Regions from separate parts of the Pseudomonas caspiana genome, predicted to be linked through region 1. Evidence: riboswitches for the same ligand, from Rfam matches in the RefSeq annotation. Region 1 holds a riboswitch; each other region holds the start of a gene.
What was found. Region 1 has a riboswitch for cobalamin ahead of ABRP31_RS15045 (CbtB-domain containing protein). Riboswitches for the same ligand answer to the same signal wherever they lie in the genome.
Positions count from the first base shown of each region.

Region 2: another riboswitch for cobalamin. It lies ahead of cobO (cob(I)yrinic acid a,c-diamide adenosyltransferase); the one in region 1 lies ahead of ABRP31_RS15045 (CbtB-domain containing protein).
Region 3: another riboswitch for cobalamin. It lies ahead of ABRP31_RS18290 (ABC transporter substrate-binding protein); the one in region 1 lies ahead of ABRP31_RS15045 (CbtB-domain containing protein).

Region 1 is NZ_CP167995.1:3,273,377-3,279,900, forward strand. It holds gene cobN (cobaltochelatase subunit CobN) at 1-1,947, opposite strand, end outside; gene cobW (cobalamin biosynthesis protein CobW) at 1,951-3,015, opposite strand; cobalamin riboswitch at 3,140-3,369, opposite strand; cobalamin riboswitch at 3,427-3,652, shown strand; gene ABRP31_RS15045 (CbtB-domain containing protein) at 3,749-3,934, shown strand; gene ABRP31_RS15050 (CbtA family protein) at 3,946-4,653, shown strand; gene ABRP31_RS15055 (cobalamin biosynthesis protein) at 4,816-5,232, shown strand; gene cobM (precorrin-4 C(11)-methyltransferase) at 5,270-6,031, shown strand; gene nfuA (Fe-S biogenesis protein NfuA) at 6,228-6,524, opposite strand, start outside.
Region 2 is NZ_CP167995.1:1,295,625-1,302,148, reverse strand. It holds gene ABRP31_RS05905 (cobyric acid synthase) at 1-165, opposite strand, end outside; gene cobD (threonine-phosphate decarboxylase CobD) at 162-1,181, opposite strand; gene cbiB (adenosylcobinamide-phosphate synthase CbiB) at 1,174-2,082, opposite strand; gene bluB (5,6-dimethylbenzimidazole synthase) at 2,079-2,729, opposite strand; gene ABRP31_RS05885 (cobyrinate a,c-diamide synthase) at 2,726-4,021, opposite strand; gene cobO (cob(I)yrinic acid a,c-diamide adenosyltransferase) at 4,032-4,643, opposite strand; cobalamin riboswitch at 4,741-4,959, opposite strand; gene ABRP31_RS05875 (sorbosone dehydrogenase family protein) at 5,062-6,405, shown strand.
Region 3 is NZ_CP167995.1:3,995,230-4,001,753, reverse strand. It holds gene ABRP31_RS18310 (DUF979 domain-containing protein) at 1-212, shown strand, start outside; gene ABRP31_RS18305 (GNAT family N-acetyltransferase) at 396-896, shown strand; gene ABRP31_RS18300 (ABC transporter ATP-binding protein) at 917-1,714, opposite strand; gene ABRP31_RS18295 (iron chelate uptake ABC transporter family permease subunit) at 1,711-2,754, opposite strand; gene ABRP31_RS18290 (ABC transporter substrate-binding protein) at 2,751-3,782, opposite strand; cobalamin riboswitch at 3,988-4,183, opposite strand; gene pcsA (phosphatidylcholine synthase) at 4,395-5,114, shown strand; gene ABRP31_RS18280 (hypothetical protein) at 5,303-5,578, shown strand; gene ABRP31_RS18275 (LysE family translocator) at 5,714-6,319, shown strand; gene ssuE (NADPH-dependent FMN reductase) at 6,446-6,524, opposite strand, start outside.

The DNA.
Region 1 (6,524 bases):
GAGGATGTCGCGTTGCAGTTCCAGAGCACGACGAGGATCAAGCAACTGTGCTTCGTAATACTCGTCCGCGAGCAGCTCAAGATTGCGCAACGGCCCGTAGGTTTCGGCTCGGGTCAGCGGCGGCATCAGGTGATCGATAATCACCGCCTGCGTGCGGCGTTTTGCCTGAGCGCCCTCGCCCGGATCGTTGACGATGAACGGGTAAATGTTTGGCATCGCGCCGAGAATCGCATCCGGCCAGCAGGTTTCCGACAGCCCGACGCCCTTGCCCGGCAGCCATTCAAGATTGCCGTGCTTGCCCACATGCACCACCGCATGTGCGCCGTAGGCTTTACGTAACCAGAAATAGAACGCCAGATAACCATGGGGCGGGACCAGATCAGGGTCGTGATAGACCGCACTGGCGTCCACCTGATAACCCCGCGCGGGCTGAATACCAACAAAGGTCAGGCCAAATCTGATCCCGGCAATCATCATCCGCCCACTGCGGAACATCGGGTCTTTATCCGGCGCGCCCCAGCGGGCAATCACCGCTTCACGGTTGGCCAGAGGCAATTGCTCAAACGCTGCGGTGTACTCATCGAGCGCCATGCTTTGGTGACAGGGACGCAGATCAATGCTGTCCAGATCATTGGTAACGCCGCCGAGCAGTTGGTGAATCAAATCAGTGCCGGTTTCCGGTAACCCGGCAACCGGATAGCCCTCGCCCTGCATGGCACGCAGGATATTAAGTGCGGCCGCTGGCGTATCGAGGCCGACACCATTGCCGATTCGCCCGTCGCGGGTGGGGTAATTGGCCAGAATCAGTGCAACGCGCTTGTCGGCGTTCGGCAAACGCCCAAGCAATACCCAGCGACGCGCCAGCTCAGCAACAAAGTCCATGCGCTCCGGCTGCGGGCGATAGCAGACCACATCCGACTGACTACGCTCGCTGCGCCAGGCCAGATCCTTGAAGCTGATCGGCCGACTGATAATCCGCCCGTCCAGCTCTGGCAAAGCAATGTGCATGGCCAGATCGCGAGCACCCAGGCCTTGCTCGCTTGCGCGCCAGCCGGGTTCGTTATCCTGGGCACAAATCGCCTGAATCACTGGCACATTGCGCCTGAATGGTCGCAGGTGCGGGGTTTCCGGGCTGGACTGAGCAAAACCTGTGGTATTCAGGATCAGCTCAGCGCCCACATCGTCCAGCCAATCCTCGACCACCGTCATGCAACCCGCCTCTTTGAGGCTGGCCACGGCGATAGGCAACGGGTTCAAGCCTTGCGCCTGCAAACGAGCGCAGAACACGTCGATGAACGCGGTATTGGCGGCCTGCAAGTGCGAGCGGTAGAACAGCAGCGCGACGACGGGCTGATCCGCCACCCAGTCAGCGAACCATATTTCAGGATCGGTGCTGACGCCTTGGGGATGATAAACCGCAGTACGCGGCAAGGCTTTTGGCTCGGACCACGGATAATCCCGATCCAGCATACGAGTAGCAAGACAACGGTAGAAATCCAATGCGTTGTGCATGCCACCCTGACGCAGAAATTGCCATAGCCGGTGGCAATCCTCGGCGGGCGCAGTGCTGCGTTCAGTCAGTTCGGGATCATGACGATCACAGCCCGGCACCATGATCACTTGCACGCCCCGTGCTGCCAGTTCCATAAGACGCTCGACGCCGTAGCGCCAGTAGCCGATCCCGCCGTGCAGGGAAATCACAATCACTTTGGCGTGGCGCAGCACCTCATCGACATAGAGATCGACCGAAGCGTGGTTTTGAACCTGCATCGGGTTAGCCAGACGCAAGCTCGGGTAATCGTCCGGCAGTTGCTGAGCCGCTTCGGCGAGCAGTGCCAAGCTTGAATCACCGCTGCAGAGAATCACCAGCTCGGCGGGGGTTTGCCCCAAGTCGGCAATACTGTCGTCCGGTACAAAACCACCGGGCTGGGTTCTCAGCAGATGCATGAATCAACCCGCTAGCGCAGCGCGCAGCTGGGATTCAAGCGCAGCAGCGTCGAGTTTCTGGCCAATCAATACCAAATGAGTGGCGCGCTCTTCGTCAGCCCCCCAGGCGCGGTCGAAGTGCTTGTCGAAACGCGTACCCACGCCCTGAATCAGCAAGCGCATCGGCTTGCCCGGTATGGCGGCGAAACCCTTGACCCGCAGAATGCCGTGCTGCACGACCAGTTGGGTCAGTGCATCGAGCAACAGACTGTCGTCAGCTTCGGGCAGTTTGATTGAAATGGAATCGAACGCGTCGTGATCGTGATCATCGTGGTCATCGCCTTCGTGATGATCATGATGGGTCTTGCGTCCATCGATATGCTGCTCGGATTCAGCACCCAGGCCCAGCAAGACATTGATAGGCAGACGACCGCTGCTGGCTTCGATGACCTTGACCGCTGGCGGCAGCTCTTCGGAGACTTCGGCACGCACGGCGGCCAGACCGGCAGCGTCGATCATGTCGGACTTGTTGAGGATTACCAGATCAGCGCTGGCCAGTTGATCAGCAAACAACTCATGCAGTGGCGATTCATGATCCAGGTTCGGATCCAGCTTGCGCTGTGCGTCGACCTGATCAGGGAAAGCAGCAAACGTACCTGCGAGAACTGCGGGGCTGTCGACGACAGTGATGACCGCATCAACGGTGCAGGCATTACGAATTTCTGGCCACTGGAAGGCTTGTACCAGTGGTTTTGGCAGCGCCAGGCCGGAGGTTTCGATGAGGATGTGGTCCAGATCGCCACGCCGTGCCACCAGTTCACGCATGACCGGGAAGAACTCTTCCTGAACGGTGCAGCACAGGCAGCCGTTGGCCAGTTCGTAAACACGGCCAACCGCCTCTTCTTCGGTGCAACCGATGGTGCATTGCTTGAGGATTTCGCCGTCAATGCCCAGCTCGCCGAACTCATTGACGATCACGGCGATGCGCCGACCTTCCGCGTTATCCAGCATGTGGCGCAGCAAGGTGGTTTTGCCCGAACCGAGGAAGCCGGTAACGATAGTGACGGGAAGTTTGGCCAGTGTTTTCATCGGATGCCCTTTGGCAATACGGCGGGCAAGCAGGACGAAAACCCTGTGTGGCCACAAATGTGTAGCCACAGAGATACGATTCGCCACCGGATCACCCCGCCCGGTTGTAGTGAGAATTCGTCGGGCACAAGGCCCGAATCGAGGCAGGTCTCCTGGCTTGCGGCGCACCCGGAGCATCTCCGGGGCAGTCATTGCGCCTTCCCGCACAGACAGAGGCTGCGCAGTGGCTTTGCAGAGACTGTGCGATAAATCAGCACCGCTTACAGTTGCGGGGGCAGCCGCGGCATCGACCGCGTTCCCGTCTTAGCTCCATGCCATTGGATCAGCTGGAGAACCTCGAACCTGCAAGGCTACGCAGTGACTGCGGGCAGGTCAATCGACTGATTGACGTTCCATGCAGGCGCATGCTCTCCTACACGCCTTGTTACGGGTGCCCCTCACGGGGTGAAACGGGAAACCGGTGCGTTCAGGCCTTTGGTCTGTGCAAGTCCGGCGCTGCCCCCGCAACGGTAAGTGAGCGAAGAATCAGATCCACTGTGCCGATCACGGCATGGGAAGGCGATTCTTGCAGGTTGAACGCCATCGAGCGCTCGGCCCCTCACAAGCCCGGAGACCGGCCCGACATGAAACAAATAACGAACCCGCGGTGGGCGGGCGCAGTTGCACTCCCCTGACTTTCGTCAGCGGGATATTGCTGCGCATGCCTGCTTGCCGACATCCAGAGGGAAGCGCCATGTCGATCAGTACAGCCAGCCATTCCGCCAGCACTGCAACCACCCGAAGCCAACGCCTGACCGCCGCCATCAGCGCAGCGATTCTTGGTGCCTGCCTGGTGTACTTCGCGGGCTTCTCCCACATCGAAGCGGTACACAATGCCGCTCACGATACCCGGCACAGCGCCGCCTTTCCTTGCCATTGAGACCTGACGCCATGTTCAAGCGAATCGCTCAAACGGCCGGGTTTACTGGCCTGCTTGCCGCCCTGCTGTTGACCCTGCTGCAAAGTTTCTGGATTACGCCGTTGATCCTGCAGGCTGAAACCTATGAAAACGCACCTGCCGAACAGGTCCATCATCACGCTCACGACGAGGCCGCACCGGCGGGTCACGTGCATGACGACGAAGCCTGGTCGCCGGAAGACGGCTGGCAGCGCATCGTCTCGACCACGGGTGGCAATCTGGTGGTCGCGGTCGGCTTCGCACTGATGCTGGCGGCGCTGTACACCTTGCGAGCGCCGGGCAAAACCTCCCAAGGCCTGTTCTGGGGGCTGGCCGGTTTTGCCGTGTTTACCCTGGCGCCAACGCTGGGCCTGCCACCTGAGCTGCCGGGCACCGCTGCTGCGGACCTCAATCAGCGACAAATCTGGTGGATCGGCACGGCAGCCTCGACGGCTGTTGCTCTCGCGCTGATCGTCTTTGCCCAGAACTGGCTGTTGAAAGCCTTGGGCGTGGCGATTCTGGTAGTGCCTCACCTCATTGGCGCTCCGCAGCCTGAAACCCATGAAAGCCTGGCACCAGAAGCGCTGGAGTCGCAATTCGTGATGGCTTCGCTGCTGACCAACGCGGTGTTCTGGATCGCCATGGGGCTGATCAGCACGTGGCTGTTCCGTCGCAACAATCCTGATCTCGACCCAGCCTGATCTTGAGCAAATTTGACATAAGCTGGCTCGCAGCAAACATTGGATCTGTAGGAGCTCACGAGCACCGCGAGGCAGCGATGGCGTCCCGCCGGATACACCCTCGTCGCTGCCTCGCAGCGCTCGTGAGCTCCTACAGAAAAACATTTCAATTCAGTGAGTTATATGTTGTTTGATAACAAGCGGCCGATCCTGGTGGCAGGCTTGGGTTGCCAACGTGGTTGCTCCGCAGCGGCGCTGCTGGAGCTTATTGAGCGCAGCCTTGAAAGTCATGATCTGCGCCGTGAAGACATCAGCGCCCTCGCCTCTATCGACCTGAAAAGCCAGGAGCCAGGCCTGCTGGAATTAGCGACTGAGCTTGATTTGCCGTTGAGTTTCTTCAGCCCGGAACAATTGACCGCCTACGAGTCGCAGCTCAGTCATCGCTCAGAGATCGCCTTTGAACACACCGGTTGCTATGGCATCGCAGAAAGCGCCGCGCTGGCTTCGGCAAGCCAGTCAGGCGCTGCCGAGCTGCTGATAACTCGCAAGAAATCCTTGCACGCCACTTTTGCTTTGGCCATTGCTCGGCCAATTAGCTGATAATCGCTATTTTTGTCCCTTCACATCTGGAGTCTTCATGACGGTCTTTTTCATCGGCGCAGGCCCCGGCGATCCTGAGCTGATCACAGTCAAAGGCCAGCGGCTGATCCGCAGTTGCCCGGTGATCATCTATGCAGGCTCGCTAGTGCCTGCCGCCGTTCTGGAAGGTCACCAGGCGGTTCAGGTGAGCAACAGTGCCGAGTTGCACCTGGAACAGATCATCGCCTTGATGAAATCCGCTCATGAACAAGGTCAGGATGTGGCCCGTGTGCACTCCGGAGACCCAAGCCTGTATGGCGCGATTGGCGAGCAAATTCGCCACTTGCGTGAATTGAATATTCCGTTCGAGATCATCCCGGGCGTTACGGCGACTGCAGCCTGTGCTGCGTTGCTGGAGACTGAACTGACCCTGCCGGATATTTCTCAGACGGTCGTTCTGACCCGTTACGCGGACAAGACGTCGATGCCCGAAGGCGAAGCGCTGGCCGATCTTGCCCGTCACAAGGCAACCATGGCGATTCATCTTGGGGTCAATAACCTATCAAAGATCGTCGCCGAACTGACACCCCACTACGGAGCAGATTGCCCGATCGCCGTGGTGCATCGCGCCAGTTGGCCGGATCAGGATTGGGTCGTCGGCACTCTGGCGGATATCGAAGCCAGGGTTGAAGAGAAAGGTTTTCGCCGCACGGCGCTGATTCTGGTGGGGCGTGTGCTGTCCAGCGATGCATTCAGCGAGTCATCGCTGTACCGCGCCGGGCATGCGCATTTGTTCAGGAAGTATGAGGGCACGCGTTAAGCACAATTTACTGTGGGAGCCGGGCTCGCCCGCGATGAGGGTGACGCGATCTAAAAGTTAACCAACCTCATCGCGGGCAAGCCCAGCTCCCACAAAGGATTAGCATTGCAACTTATAACCGCGGCATGCTCAGGTATCCCGATCACACAAAAAACCCCGAACACGTCGGGGCTTTTGATACTGCGCAGCAAACAGCTTAGTAGTAAGCGTTTTCTTTCTGCGTGTGGTCAGTCACGTCACGCACGCCGTGCAGTTCTGGAATGCGCTCAAGCAAGGTGCGCTCGATGCCTTCCTTCAGCGTCACGTCAGCCTGACCGCAACCCTGACAACCGCCGCCAAATTGCAGAACAGCGATGTGCTGTTCCTGCTCTTCAACCACGTCAATCAACGTGACCTGACCGCCGTGGCTGGCCAGCCCTGGGTTGATCTCGGTTTGCAGGTAATAGTTGATGCGCTCGTTGATCGGGCTATCAGCATTGACCATTGGCACTTT
Region 2 (6,524 bases), 2.0 Mb from region 1:
GCCGATTTCGCCACCGTCCGCCGTCACCGCGCTGTTGAGCGCCATGTTCTGCGGTTTGAACGGCACCACGGCAACGCCCTGACGCGTCAGCCAGCGACACAGCGCCGTTACCAGCGTACTTTTGCCCGCGTCGGACGTGGTGCCCTGCACCATCAACGTAGTCATGGCTGCTCCTGGCTGGGCAGGCTTTGGTTGAACTCGATCAGCGCCTTCTCCAGACGCTGCCAGTGGGCTTCAGTGTCCGGCAGACCGAAGCGCAGACTGCCATCGAGCGGGTTATCGCTGACGAACAAGCGCAACAGAATGCCGCGCCGGGCGCAGAACTCATGCAGCACCTCCGCATGCGGGGTGATGACCCGTTGAAACAGCGCGCTGCCACCGCTTGGCTGAAGCCCGTGGCGCGTAAGGACCTGTACAAGCCGCTCACTGGCCTGATCAGTGCGGCTACGTTGCGCGAGGTGCCCCTGAACATCCTTAAGGCAGGCTTCGCCGATAATTCGCGTGGGACCGCTGACGCTCCAGGGGCCGATTTCCTGAGCCAGGGATTTGAGCAAACCCGGCTCAGCCAGTACAAATCCCAACCTCACACCGGCAAGCCCGAAGAACTTGCCAAACGAGCGCAGCACGATCAGACCGGCCAAGCCGGTGTGGGCCGCAAGGCTCAAGTCCGGCGTGTTGTCCATAAAGGCTTCATCGACCACCAGCCAGCCACCCCGCTCTGCCAGCCGTGCTTGCCACTTCAACAAGCGTTCCGGGGTGAGCATCAAGCCGGTTGGATTGTTCGGGTTAACCACTACCAGTACGTCGAGGCTGTCGAGGAAGTAATCCACTTCATGCTCAAGCACTTCGCGCACTAAAAAGCCCGCGCTGCGCCAGGCATGAGCGTGCTCGGCATAGCAAGGCGACAACACGCCGACCTTACCGGCACTGCGCAAACGCGGCAGGGCCTGAATCGCTGCCTGGGAACCGGCGACCGGTAACGCTCGCGCTGCGCCGTAATAAACACAGGCGGCTTGCTCCAGACCGTCATCGGCTTCAGGCAAACGATGCCAGGCGGCTGCCGGGATCGCTGGAATCGGGAACGCCCACGGTGCAATGCCCGTGGACAGGTCCAGCCAGTCAGCTTCATCGATGCCGTATTGCCTGGCTGCCCTGCGCAGGCGACCGCCATGTTCAAGCATAAAATTCGGCTCCAATGCACAACACTAACAACCATAACCACACACCGCGCTGCACCAATTGCCAGCCGCGATCAATGGAATTAGCGTCAGCGGGCACACCTTCACCCAACTGCGGACGCTGATGCAGTTCGCCGTGATAAATCGCGGCACCGCCCAGTTCGACACCCAGAGCACCCGCGCCAGCGGCCATCACCGGCCCGGCGTTTGGGCTGTCCCAGGTCGGGCCTTGAGTGCGCCAGCAGCGCAGAGCCAGACGGGTTTTGCCTAGCAACGCGTAGGTCAGCGCCACCAGCCTTGCAGGAATGTAGTTGAGCACGTCGTCAATCTTTGCCGCCGCCCAGCCAAAACGCTCGAAACGCTCATTGCGATAACCCCACATGGCGTCCAGCGTATTGCTCAATCGGTACAAGACCACGCCCGGCGCCCCGGCAACCGCAAACCAGAACAACGCAGCAAACACCGCATCACTGCCGTTCTCCAGTACCGACTCAGTGGCGGCGCGGGCGACTTCGGTGGCGTCCAGTTCCGAGGTCTGGCGACTGACCAGATAGCCGACCCGACGGCGCGCCTCTTCAAGGTCGTCCGAGCGTAACGCCTGAGCCACCGGCTCAACGTGCTCGCCCAGACTGCGTAAACCCAGTGCGCAATACAGCGCAAGGATTTCCACCAGCCAGCCAATGTAAGGCAGCCAACTCAACGCAGTCGCCAACAGGGTCAACGGGATAACCGCGATAAACCACGCCGTGACGCCATGGCTACGCCAGCCGCGACCGCCCGAATTGAAACGCTTCTCTATCCGGTCAGCGTAACGACCAAAGGCGACCAATGGATGAGCACGCTTCGGCTCGCCCAGCAACGCATCCAGCGCCACCCCGGCAACACTCAACAGCGCCACACTCATTGATCCGCTCCCCATTGGTTTTCAAACAGCATTTCGTTCAGCGGGCGCTCTTTGCCCCAGCCTTCCATGACCAGCATCGGCACCGGATAAAACTCGGTCACCGGCCCCAGACACAGAATCGCCAAAGGTTTCGCACCCTCGGGCATGCCCAGCAAGTCAGCCAAAGCTTGTGGTTCAAACAGAGAAACCCAGCCCATACCCAGCCCTTCGGCACGCGCTGCCAGCCACATGTTCTGAATGGCGCAGGACAACGACGCCAGGTCCATTTCCGGCAGTGTGCGACGGCCGAAAATGTGTTTTTCGCGATCATCCATCAGCGCGGCAACGAGGACTTCTGCGCAATCGTTGATGCCTTCGACTTTAAGCTTCATGAAGTCATCGGCGCGTTCGCCCAAGGCCTCGGCGGTACGAATCCGCTCCGCCTCAACCTGCGCCTGAATGTTCGTACGCAACGTCCGGTCGGTGATGCGAATAAACCGCCAGGGCTGCATCAAGCCCACGCTGGGTGCCTGATGCGCCGCTTCGAGCAGACGTGTCAGCAACTCGGGCGCGACGCTGCCACCGCTGAAATGCCGCATGTCCCGTCGCTCGGCAATGGCGCGATAGACCGCAGCACGTTCTTCGGCGCTGTACGCGTGATCACTCATGGTTTGAAAAGCGCCGCAACCGCCTGGGGATTGGAAGGGAAATAGAAATGCACATAGGACGCCGTCATGCGCCCGTCGCGATAGACCGCCTCCGCGCCGCGCCCACCATTGGGGCTTAAACCACGGGCGATGGGCTGCAACTCGGTGCTGGTCAGCGAATGGTGATAAGTGTGGCCGCGTAGCTCGCCTTCGGGCAATGCGACGTTTTGTAGCGCCAGGGCTGCCAGACGTTTCTGCATCACGGCCTCGCCCTTCAGCAAGCCAACCAGCTCAACCCGCAGCCCGTCGACATCGGTCAAGGCATCAAGCAGATACAACATGCCGCCGCATTCAGCCAGCAACGGTTTGCCTGCCTGGTGGTGTTCGCGGATGGCGGCCAGCATTGACGTGTTCTGGCTCAACGCGACGTGATGCAACTCTGGGTAACCACCCGGCAAATAGAGACTGTCCGCTTCAGGTAAAACGCTGTCGCGGATCGGCGAGAAGAACACCAGCTCTGCGCCCATCGCCCGCAGCAAATCCAGACTCGCGCCATAGGTGAAGGCGAAGGCTTCGTCATGAGCGATGGCGATGCGTACACCTTCAAGCAGTGGTTCGGCCGGAATAATGTCCGGGGCGGCGAAGGTCACGGCGGGCGGCAAGGCCACTTCGCAGGTGCTGGCCAAGGCATTTGCGGCTGCGTCGAGGCGCAGGTCCAGGTCATTCAGTTCGCTGGCCTGTACCAATCCGAGATGACGGCTTGGCAGTTCGATTCCGGTTTCACGAGACAGCGCGCCATACCAGCGCAGACCTTCGGTCAGGCTGCCTTCAAGCAATTGCGCATGCCGCACGGTGCCGACGCGGTTGGCCAGTACACCAGCGAACGGCAGGTCCGGCTGGTAGCGCGCCAACCCCAGGGCCAACGCACCAAATGTCTGGGCCATGGCTGTGCCATCGATCACGCCCAATACGGGCACACCAAAATGACGAGCCAGGTCAGCGCTGGACGGCGTGCCGTCGAACAGGCCCATCACGCCTTCGATCAGAATCAGATCGGCCTCGCCCGCAGCCTGCCACAACAGGCGACGGCTTTCATCAGCGCCCACCATCCACAGGTCGAGCTGATAGACCGGCGCACCGCTGGCCCGCTCAAGAATCATGGGGTCGAGAAAGTCCGGCCCACACTTGAACACCCGAACCTTGCGGCCCTGATTGCGATGCAGGCGAGCCAGTGCAGCGGTGACGGTGGTTTTGCCCTGGCCCGAAGCGGGCGCGGCGATTAGAACTGCCGGACAGTGGCGCGGCTCGCTCATGAAAGTATGCTCACAGCTCTATGCCTTTCTGGGCGCGAATGCCTGCCTGGAAGGCGTGCTTGACCACAGTAATTTCGGAAACCGTGTCAGCCATGTCGATCATTTCCGGCTTGGCGCCGCGACCAGTGACGATCACGTGCTGCATCGGCGGACGCGCCTGCAAGTCACTGAGCACTCGCTCGATATCCAGATAACCGTGCTTGAGGGCGATGTTCAGTTCGTCCAGCACCACCAGACCAATGGCCGGATCACGAAGCATTTCCAGGGACACTTCCCAGGCGGCTTCGGCTGCGGCGATATCGCGCTGGCGGTCCTGGGTTTCCCAGGTGTAGCCCTCGCCCATCACGTGGTAACGAACCTGCTCGGGGAAACGCCGAAAGAAGAATTCTTCGCCGGTGCTGTTACTGCCCTTGATGAATTGCACGACGCCACATTGCATACCGTGGCCCATCGCACGGGCGAGCATGCCGAAGGCGGAGCTGCTTTTGCCTTTGCCGTTGCCGGTCAACACCAACAGCAAACCGCATTCGTTAGGGGCGCTGGCAATACGCTCATCCATGACGGCTTTCTTGCGCAGCATGCGCGCCAGATGGCGTTCGTCACGTTCAGGGGATTCGTTCATCTCAGCTCTCCGCTTGAGGGCACGCGAAAGCAGACGGAAGGCAAAGCAAAGACTGACAGCACGACCACAGGTCATGCGCAGAGCATCGCCCGCCGTGATGCTGTTGAATGGATCAGGCCGGTCTCCGGGCTCATGAGCGGGCGAACCCGGCTGCGCGCCTTCCCATGCCGGAGCACAGTGGCAGATTGCGCAGTTTTCACTCATTTACCGTTGCGGGGGCAGCGCCGGAATAGCTCGAAAAAAAGCGAACGCACCGGCTTCCCTGTTTCACTCAATCAGTCCGCAGACGTTGAGCACCTGAAACAAGCGCGCAGGTTAGAGCGTTGACCCGGGAGCGTCAATCAACACAGGGGTTGAACCTCAACAGAGTGAGGGCCTCTACCCCTTAATGCACCACTGCCCGTAACGGAGATCCACCATGTTCACGCTCAAACCGCACTACGCCGTCTTGCTCGTGCTTGCCGCTGGCCTCGCGGGCTGTGGCGAGTCCTCGACCTTGCAAGTCACCGACGGCACAGGCCCGGCTCCGAAGCTACCAGAGCCCAACAAGACCCTGATCCCGACCGTCAACATCGCACCGGCCGTCGGTTGGCCGCAGGGTGGCAAGCCTGTCGCGGCAGCGGGCACCCAGGTCGCCGCCTTCGCTGAAAACCTTGATCACCCGCGCTGGCTGTACGTGCTGCCCAACGGCGATGTATTGGTCGCCGAAACCAATTCGCCGCCCAAGCCCGATGACGATCAAGGCGTTCGTGGCTGGGTCATGAAAAAAGTCATGGGCCGCGCCGGGGCCGGCGTGCCTAGCCCCAACCGTATTACCCTCCTGCGAGACAAGGATCACGACGGCGTCGCAGAAACCCGCACGGCATTTCTGGAAAACCTCAACTCACCGTTCGGCATGACATTGGTCGGCAATACGCTCTATGTCGCCGACACCGACCGCCTGATCAGCTTTCCTTATAAGGATGGCGAAACGTCGATCAGCGCGCAGCCGACCAAGGTTGTCGATTTGCCAGGCGGTACGCTGAATCACCACTGGACCAAAAACGTCATCGCCAGCAAAGACGGCAGCAAGCTGTACGTCACCGTTGGCTCGAACAGTAACGTCGCAGAAAACGGCATGAAAGCCGAAGAAGGTCGGGCGGCAATCTGGGAAGTCGACCCGGTGAGCAAAACCCATCGCATCTTCGCCTCAGGCCTGCGCAACCCAAATGGCATGGACTGGGAACCAACCACCGGCAAGTTGTGGACGGCAGTCAACGAACGTGACGAAATCGGCAGCGACCTGGTACCTGATTACGTGACCTCGGTTCAGGACGGCGCTTTCTACGGCTGGCCGTACAGCTATTACGGGCAGCATGTGGACGAGCGCGTGAAACCACAAAATCCGGACCTTGTTGCCAAGGCAATCGCGCCTGACTTCGCAGTGGGCCCGCACACGGCTTCACTCGGCCTGGTGTTCGCCGACGGCAAAACCTTACCCGCGCCATTCAACGAAGGGATGTTCATTGGCCAGCACGGTTCCTGGAACCGCAAACCGCACAGCGGCTACAAGGTGCTGTTCGTGCCGTTCAAAGATGGCAAACCAGCGGGCACGCCGATTGACCTGTTGAGCGGTTTTCTCAATGCCGATGAAAAAGCCCAAGGTCGTCCGGTCGGAGTGGTGAATGACCATCAGGGTGGTTTGCTGGTAGCCGATGATGTGGGTAACAAAATCTGGCGGGTGACGGGAGCGAAGACGCAGCAGGCTGGAGTGAAGCCTTGAAGGGCCTGCCTCCGGATTTGAGTTGAACCAATCGCGGGCAAGCCCGGCTCCCACATGAATCGCATTTCCCTGTGGGAGCCGGGCTTGGTCTGGGCGGCATTCCGACGATAAGGTCAACT
Region 3 (6,524 bases), 720 kb from region 1:
GCATGTACGGCGGTAACCCGGCTGTCATCGCCGCCATCGGCATGTTTTCTGGTTATTGCGGGACGTTGATGACGCCCATGGCGGCAAACTTCAATATCGTTCCGGCAGCATTGCTTGAGCTGCCGGACAAGTACGCGGTGATCAAAGCACAGATTCCAACGGCCTTGCCGTTGCTGGTGGTCAATATCCTGTTGCTGTACTTCTTGATGTGATCAGAGCATTGAGGTAATTCGAGATTGGCTTGCAGGAGCTGCCGAAGGCTGCGATAGCGTCCCGTCAGGGTAATGCTTCGCAGCCTTCGGCAGCTCCCACAGGATTTGGGTCAGCTCAGAAAGCTGCATTGTGTTTGCGGGCTGCATTAGGATGGTTGTCTATTCGGTGACCGAGCGCTGTAAATGCCTGCTGTAGACATTGTTTCTGTACAACCTGAAGACGTTCCCTTTGTAATCGATTTCGTTCTGCGTGCCCGGGCGGACATCTTCCCGATGCTTGACCCTACCGTGATGCCCGCGGACCTTGCGCAGTTTGCCAGGGTGTACAGCGAGGAGGGCGGCGGCCGTTTTCTGATCGCTCGTCGCGACGGGGAAATCGTTGCCGCGATCGGCTACTTACCTTACGACGGACGATTTGCTCAGCTGGACTACGGGCAAAGCAAGGTCGTGGAAATCGTGCGTCTGTTCGTCCTTCCCGAATTTCGTCGGTCGGGGTTGGCGAGCCAGATTTATCTGGCTCTTGAGGCGTGTGCCCGGGAGCAGGGCATCGACGTGCTTTACCTGCATACCCATCCGTTTTTACCGGGAGCGATTGGCTTCTGGGAGCGGCAGGGTTTCCGGATTGTCGACGTTGAAAGCGATCCCGTGTGGCAGACCACGCATATGGAGCGCAGGGTTCAGTAAGACACGGATGATCTGTGTGCTCAGGACCTGAAACGCAAAATCCGTGTCCCGTCGTACGGGTCCGTCAGGTAGTGCGCTTCGACGCCGAACGTCTCGCGTAACAGTTCGCAGGTCAGCACATCGGACGGTTCACCAATGGCAATCAACGCGCCTTTATCCATCACTGCCAGCCGGTCGCAAGCCAGTGCTTGATTAAGATCGTGCAAGGCGATCAGGGTGGTTACCGACAACGATCTCACCAGCCCCAGAATACTTAGCTGATGCTGAATATCCAGGTGGTTGGTGGGCTCATCGAGCAACAGGATCTGCGGGCGCTGAGCCAGCGCACGGGCGATGTGCACGCGCTGGCGTTCGCCCCCCGACAAACTGTGCCAGGCGCGTTTGGGTTTATCTGCCATGTCCACGTCGGACAATGCTTGCTGAACGATCCTGTCGTCTGCGGCTGACCAAGGCTCCAAGGCGGAAAGCCACGGTGTGCGTCCCAGCTCTACGGCATCCAGGACGGTGATTGCATCAGAAGTTTCAGCCTGCTGCTCGACGACCGCAATCATCTGCGCGACATCACGGCGTTTCATGTCGGCGAGGGCAGCCCCATTCAGGTGAATCTCGCCACTGGCCGGAGTTCGAATGCCTGAAAGCAGCTTCAGCAGGCTGGACTTGCCCGAACCGTTGGGGCCGATCAGACCCAGGGTTTCACCGCGTCGTAGCTGCAGCGCGACATCCCGGACAATGGGTACGCCTTTGATCGACCAGTTCAGGCCAGAGCACGACAACACATTGCGGTCGATATCGGTCGCCGGCTGTTTCAGAGTGCTCATCGACCCCCCTTGGCTTTGATCAGGATCACGGCGAATACCGGTGCGCCGATCAGTGCGGTAATTACCCCCACTGGCAAGACCTGGCCCTTGATCGCGGTGCGAGACAGTACGTCAGCGGCAATCAGGAATACGGCTCCGGCCAATGCGCTGACGGGAATCAACCGACCGTGACGCACGCCGACCAGCAAGCGCGCCGCGTGGGGTACAACCAGACCGACAAAACCGATAGAGCCCACCAGCGAGACCATCACTGCCGTGACCAGCGCCACGGTGGCGATCAATACCACCTGAACCCGGCGCACCGGAATACCCAGGGCAGCGGCAGAATCACTGCCAAACATAAACGCATCCAGCGAGCGCCGATGCCACAGGCACACCGCCAGACCGATCACAACCACCGGCACCGCCAGCGTGACTGATTGCCAGCGCACGCCGCTGAGGTTGCCGAGCAGCCAGAACATAATGCCGCGCGCTTGTTCGGAATTTGCCGACTTGGTAATCAGAAAGGAGGTCAGGGCGTTGAACAGTTGTGAACCGGCGATGCCCGCGAGAATGATCTGCCCGCTGCCACTGACTGCGCCGGTACTGCGAGCGAGCAGAGCGACCAACACGAAAGCGGCCATGGCCCCGGCAAAGGCTCCGGCTGACAACGAGATGGCACCCGCGCCAACGCCGATGATCGCCACCAGCACGGCACCGGTCGAAGCTCCGGCGGAAATGCCCAGCAGGTAAGGATCGGCCAGCGGGTTGCGCAACAGCGATTGCAGGACCACGCCTGAAATGGCCAGACCCGCACCGCAGGCAGCCGCGACCAGTGCGCGAGTCAGGCGGTAATTCCAGACGATGCCTTCATCAATAGGGTCCAGTATGAAACCGGCGCCCCAGAGCTTGTTGGCCAGCACCTGAAACACCAGTGACAGGCTTATGGGCGTTTCACCAATCGCAATGCCCGCGACAATCGCCACCAGCAACACGGCCAGCACCCAGGCCCCGTGCAGGCAAATCTTGCGTAACAAGCGACCGGCGAACTGCGCTGTCATGGGTGCAGGTCGAACTTGTCGATGGCGCCAGCCAGTTCGTCAATGCCATCGAAGGTGCGAATCGTCGCCTCCATGGCCTGAGCATCAAGGATCACGATGCGGTTGTGTTTCACTGCATCCATGTTTTTGGTCACCGGGTCGGTCTTGAGGAATTCCAGTTTTTTCTGGAAGTCATCGGCCGGGAAGCGGCGACGGTCCATCCGTGCGAGTACCAGAATCGTCGGGTTGGCCTTGGCGATGGTTTCCCAGCCCACGGTAGGCCACTCTTCATCGGACTCTACGATATTGCGGATGCCCAGGGTGTCCATCATGAACGCCGGGATGCCTTTGCGTCCGGCTACATAAGGGTCGACATTGAGGTCTGCGCTGGAAAACCAGAACACTGCCGAAGCGTCCTTCAAGTGTTTGTCTTTGACGCTGGCCTGAGCCTTGGCAAGGCGTGCTTGCAGGTCTGCGTTCAACTCATTGCCACGGGCCTGGACGTCGAAGATCTGCGCCAGTTGATCGACGGTTTTGTACAGGCTGTCGATGGAGAAGGGCCGCAGGCGCGTGCCGTCTGCCCCCACCAGATTGTCTTTGCCTTCGCAGTCAGATGGCATGAGGTAGGTGGGGATTTTCATTTCGCTGAACTGCTGCCGGGTGCCGACCACGCCTTGCGGGCCAACCATCCATTCGAATTGCACCGCCACCAGTTCAGGGCGCTTGTTGATCACCGCTTCGAAGCTCGGATCGTTATCGGCCAGACGCGGGATTTTGTCGTTGAGGTCCTTGAACTGCGGCAGCACGTTGTTGAACCACAGTGAAGTCCCGACCACTTTGTCGGCCAGCCCAAGGGAATAGAGGATTTCAGTCGCTGACTGGCCAATGGTCACGGCTTTGCCGGGGGCCTTGGCGAAGGTAAGCGGTACCCCGCAGTTATCGAGGGTCAGCGGGTACTTTGTTGCAAGGGCAGGGGCCGGACTGGCAGCCAGCGTCAGTGCGCAGAAACCCAGGCCAGCGAGCAATACAGCAAAACGAGGCAAAGACATGAAAAACGATCTCCATTCGAACGGTTATCCGTACGATGGTGTTCTGGCTGGATACACATCACGACTGCTGCTGGCGAAGGCTCGGCAGGGTCAATCAATCACGGCTGCGCCGCCGTGCTGACGGATGTACTCCCCGGACACCCCGCCGGTGGGTCAATTGCCAGAAAGCACGTGACCGCTTCACGGGGTTGCGCCCGCAGCGATGGTGTAGCTTCCTGATGTCGGCAGGTCTCCTGACTGACGCATCATCGCCATGCTCGGGCCTTCCCGGTTTTATCCAGTGGCATCTATGGAGCAGGGCTCAGCGCCTACAGTTGCGGGGGCAGTTCCGGTTGACGACCCTTGGGCCATCACGGATTCCCTATTAATCCCGTTTGGAAACCGACGGGCGGCATGGTAATGGATAAGCTCAAAAGAGTGGTGATTTTTCCTGTTTTGGCCAGCACCCTTCATTTTTTTATCGTGCGTTTCGCTCGCTCGGCGCATGATGCAAGCCGTAACTGGACGGGTGTTAACCGCTCCCGGTGGTGAACCTTCTCGACCGATGGCCGGTCGATAGTGCATCCAACCAGGCTTACACTGGTCCGCTTCACCTTTTGGAGACATTTTCCTGTGATATCGACTCAACGAGTGGCCTGGCTGAAAGCCTGGGGTGCCCACGGTTTTACCGCCACCGGCGTGGTCATTGCATTCCTGGCGACCATTGCCCTGTTCGATGACCAGGCCAAGGCGTGCCTGCTGTGGCTGGGCCTGGCGCTGGCGGTGGATGGCGTTGATGGATCGCTGGCGCGCAAATTCAACGTGCAGTCGGTATTGCCGGGCTTTGACGGTTCGGTTCTGGATCTGGTGATTGATTACCTGACCTATGTATTTATTCCGGCGTTGTTCATTTATAGCTACATCCCGCTGCCGCCTTATACGTTGTTGCTGAGCACGGCGATCATTCTGGTTTCGTCGCTGTTTTGTTTCTGCAATCTGGAAATGAAGAGCAAGGACAATTATTTCCAGGGCTTCCCCGCAGCCTGGAACGTGGTGGCACTGTGTCTGTACATCATTCAGCCGTCGCCTTGGGTGACGTTCCTGACGATTATTGGCCTGGCATTGCTGACGTTGACCCGGATGAAGTTTCTCCATCCGTTCCGGGTACGACGTTTCATGCCGCTCAATATTGTGGTGACGACCATCTGGTTGATCAGCAGCGCGTTGCTGATCATTAACCATCCGCATAACGGTCCAGTAGTCATGGGCGTGTGGTTCACCATGTCGGCGTACTTTATCGGTATCTGCCTGTGGCGTACTTCGCTGGAGTATTGGGGTAAGTGGCGGGCTTGAGTACTGCTTGAAGGATCTGTAGGTGCTCGTGCGCTCCTACAGGTCCAATGTTTGCCGCACGACAGCGATTGCATTTCTGACAATTTCCCTCCCAGCAATACCGACTATCAAGAGCAGTGATTTCTGCGTAAACGGCCCCGGGCGTAACCTTTGTTCATTCCCGAAATGAACCCGATCCGGAGGCTCTCATGAACCGCATTTACGCTTTTGCCCTGTTGTTGACCGTTGCTGTTGTCTCCGGTTGCTCCACCCATCACGCCGTTGAGCTGCGCCCTTACACTGCTCAGGAAACTCACCAGTTGGCGATGGAAGATCTGAATCGCCGTGGGCTGTCTTTTGATGAGTATCAAATCGCCAAGGCCAAACTGCTGGCTGAGCCGCAGATGCAAGCGGTTCGCGAATTCGACAGCCGTGGCGAGATCAGCGCTGATAACGCTGAGGTCGGCCAGGATCGTCAGGGTTAATCCGCTAGATACAGTTCTGAATAAAACGGTATCTACCCGGAACTGTGCCGGCTGAATCTTCACCTGACTGTTCGTGTGTTTTTGGTTGTCGGTTCGATAGAGTGAAGGCCTGCCCTTTGAAGTCTGGACCGCTCCATGTCGCTTTCCCTCGATCTACTGCTTGCCTTTGCCCTGTTTGCATTCGTCACGTCGGTGACGCCCGGACCCAACAATATGATGCTGCTGGCCTCGGGTGTGAACTTCGGGTTCAACCGGACGGTGCCGCACATGTTGGGTATTTGTTGCGGGTTTTTCAGTCTGGTGCTGGCAGTGGGACTGGGCTTGGGTGCCGCCTTTCAGGCGTATCCGCTGCTGTACACCGTCCTGCGCTATGTCGGCGCGGCCTATTTGCTGTATCTGGCGTGGAAAATCGCCACGTCTGGTCCGGCGTCTGACGCCACGGGCCAGGAGGGCAAGCCGCAGACATTTATCCAGGCCGCACTGTTTCAGTGGGTCAACCCCAAGGCTTGGGTAATGGCCGTCGGTGCGATCAGCACTTACACGCCGCTGCAGGGGTACTTCACCAATGTGGTGATCATCTCGGCGGTGTTTGCGCTGATCAACCTGCCAACGGTCAGTATCTGGACGGCTTTCGGTAGTCTGCTGCGCAACGCACTGCGCGATCCGTTCTGGCTGCGGGTGTTTAACTGGGGGATGGCGGTGCTGTTGGTGGTTTCGCTGTATCCGATGTTGAAGGGGTGATGGCCTGAAGTCTTACGCTAATCAATTGTGGGGGCCGAGCTTGCTCGCGATACAGGCGCTGCAATTTCGGCGTTGAACCGCAGCGCTCTTATCGCGAGCAAGCTCGGCTCCCACAGGTTTACCCGTTCACAACGCCAATCGCAAATGCCCTCCGGCCTGTTTCTGCCGCGCTTGAACGCGATGCTGCAGACCCAGGTAGAAATGC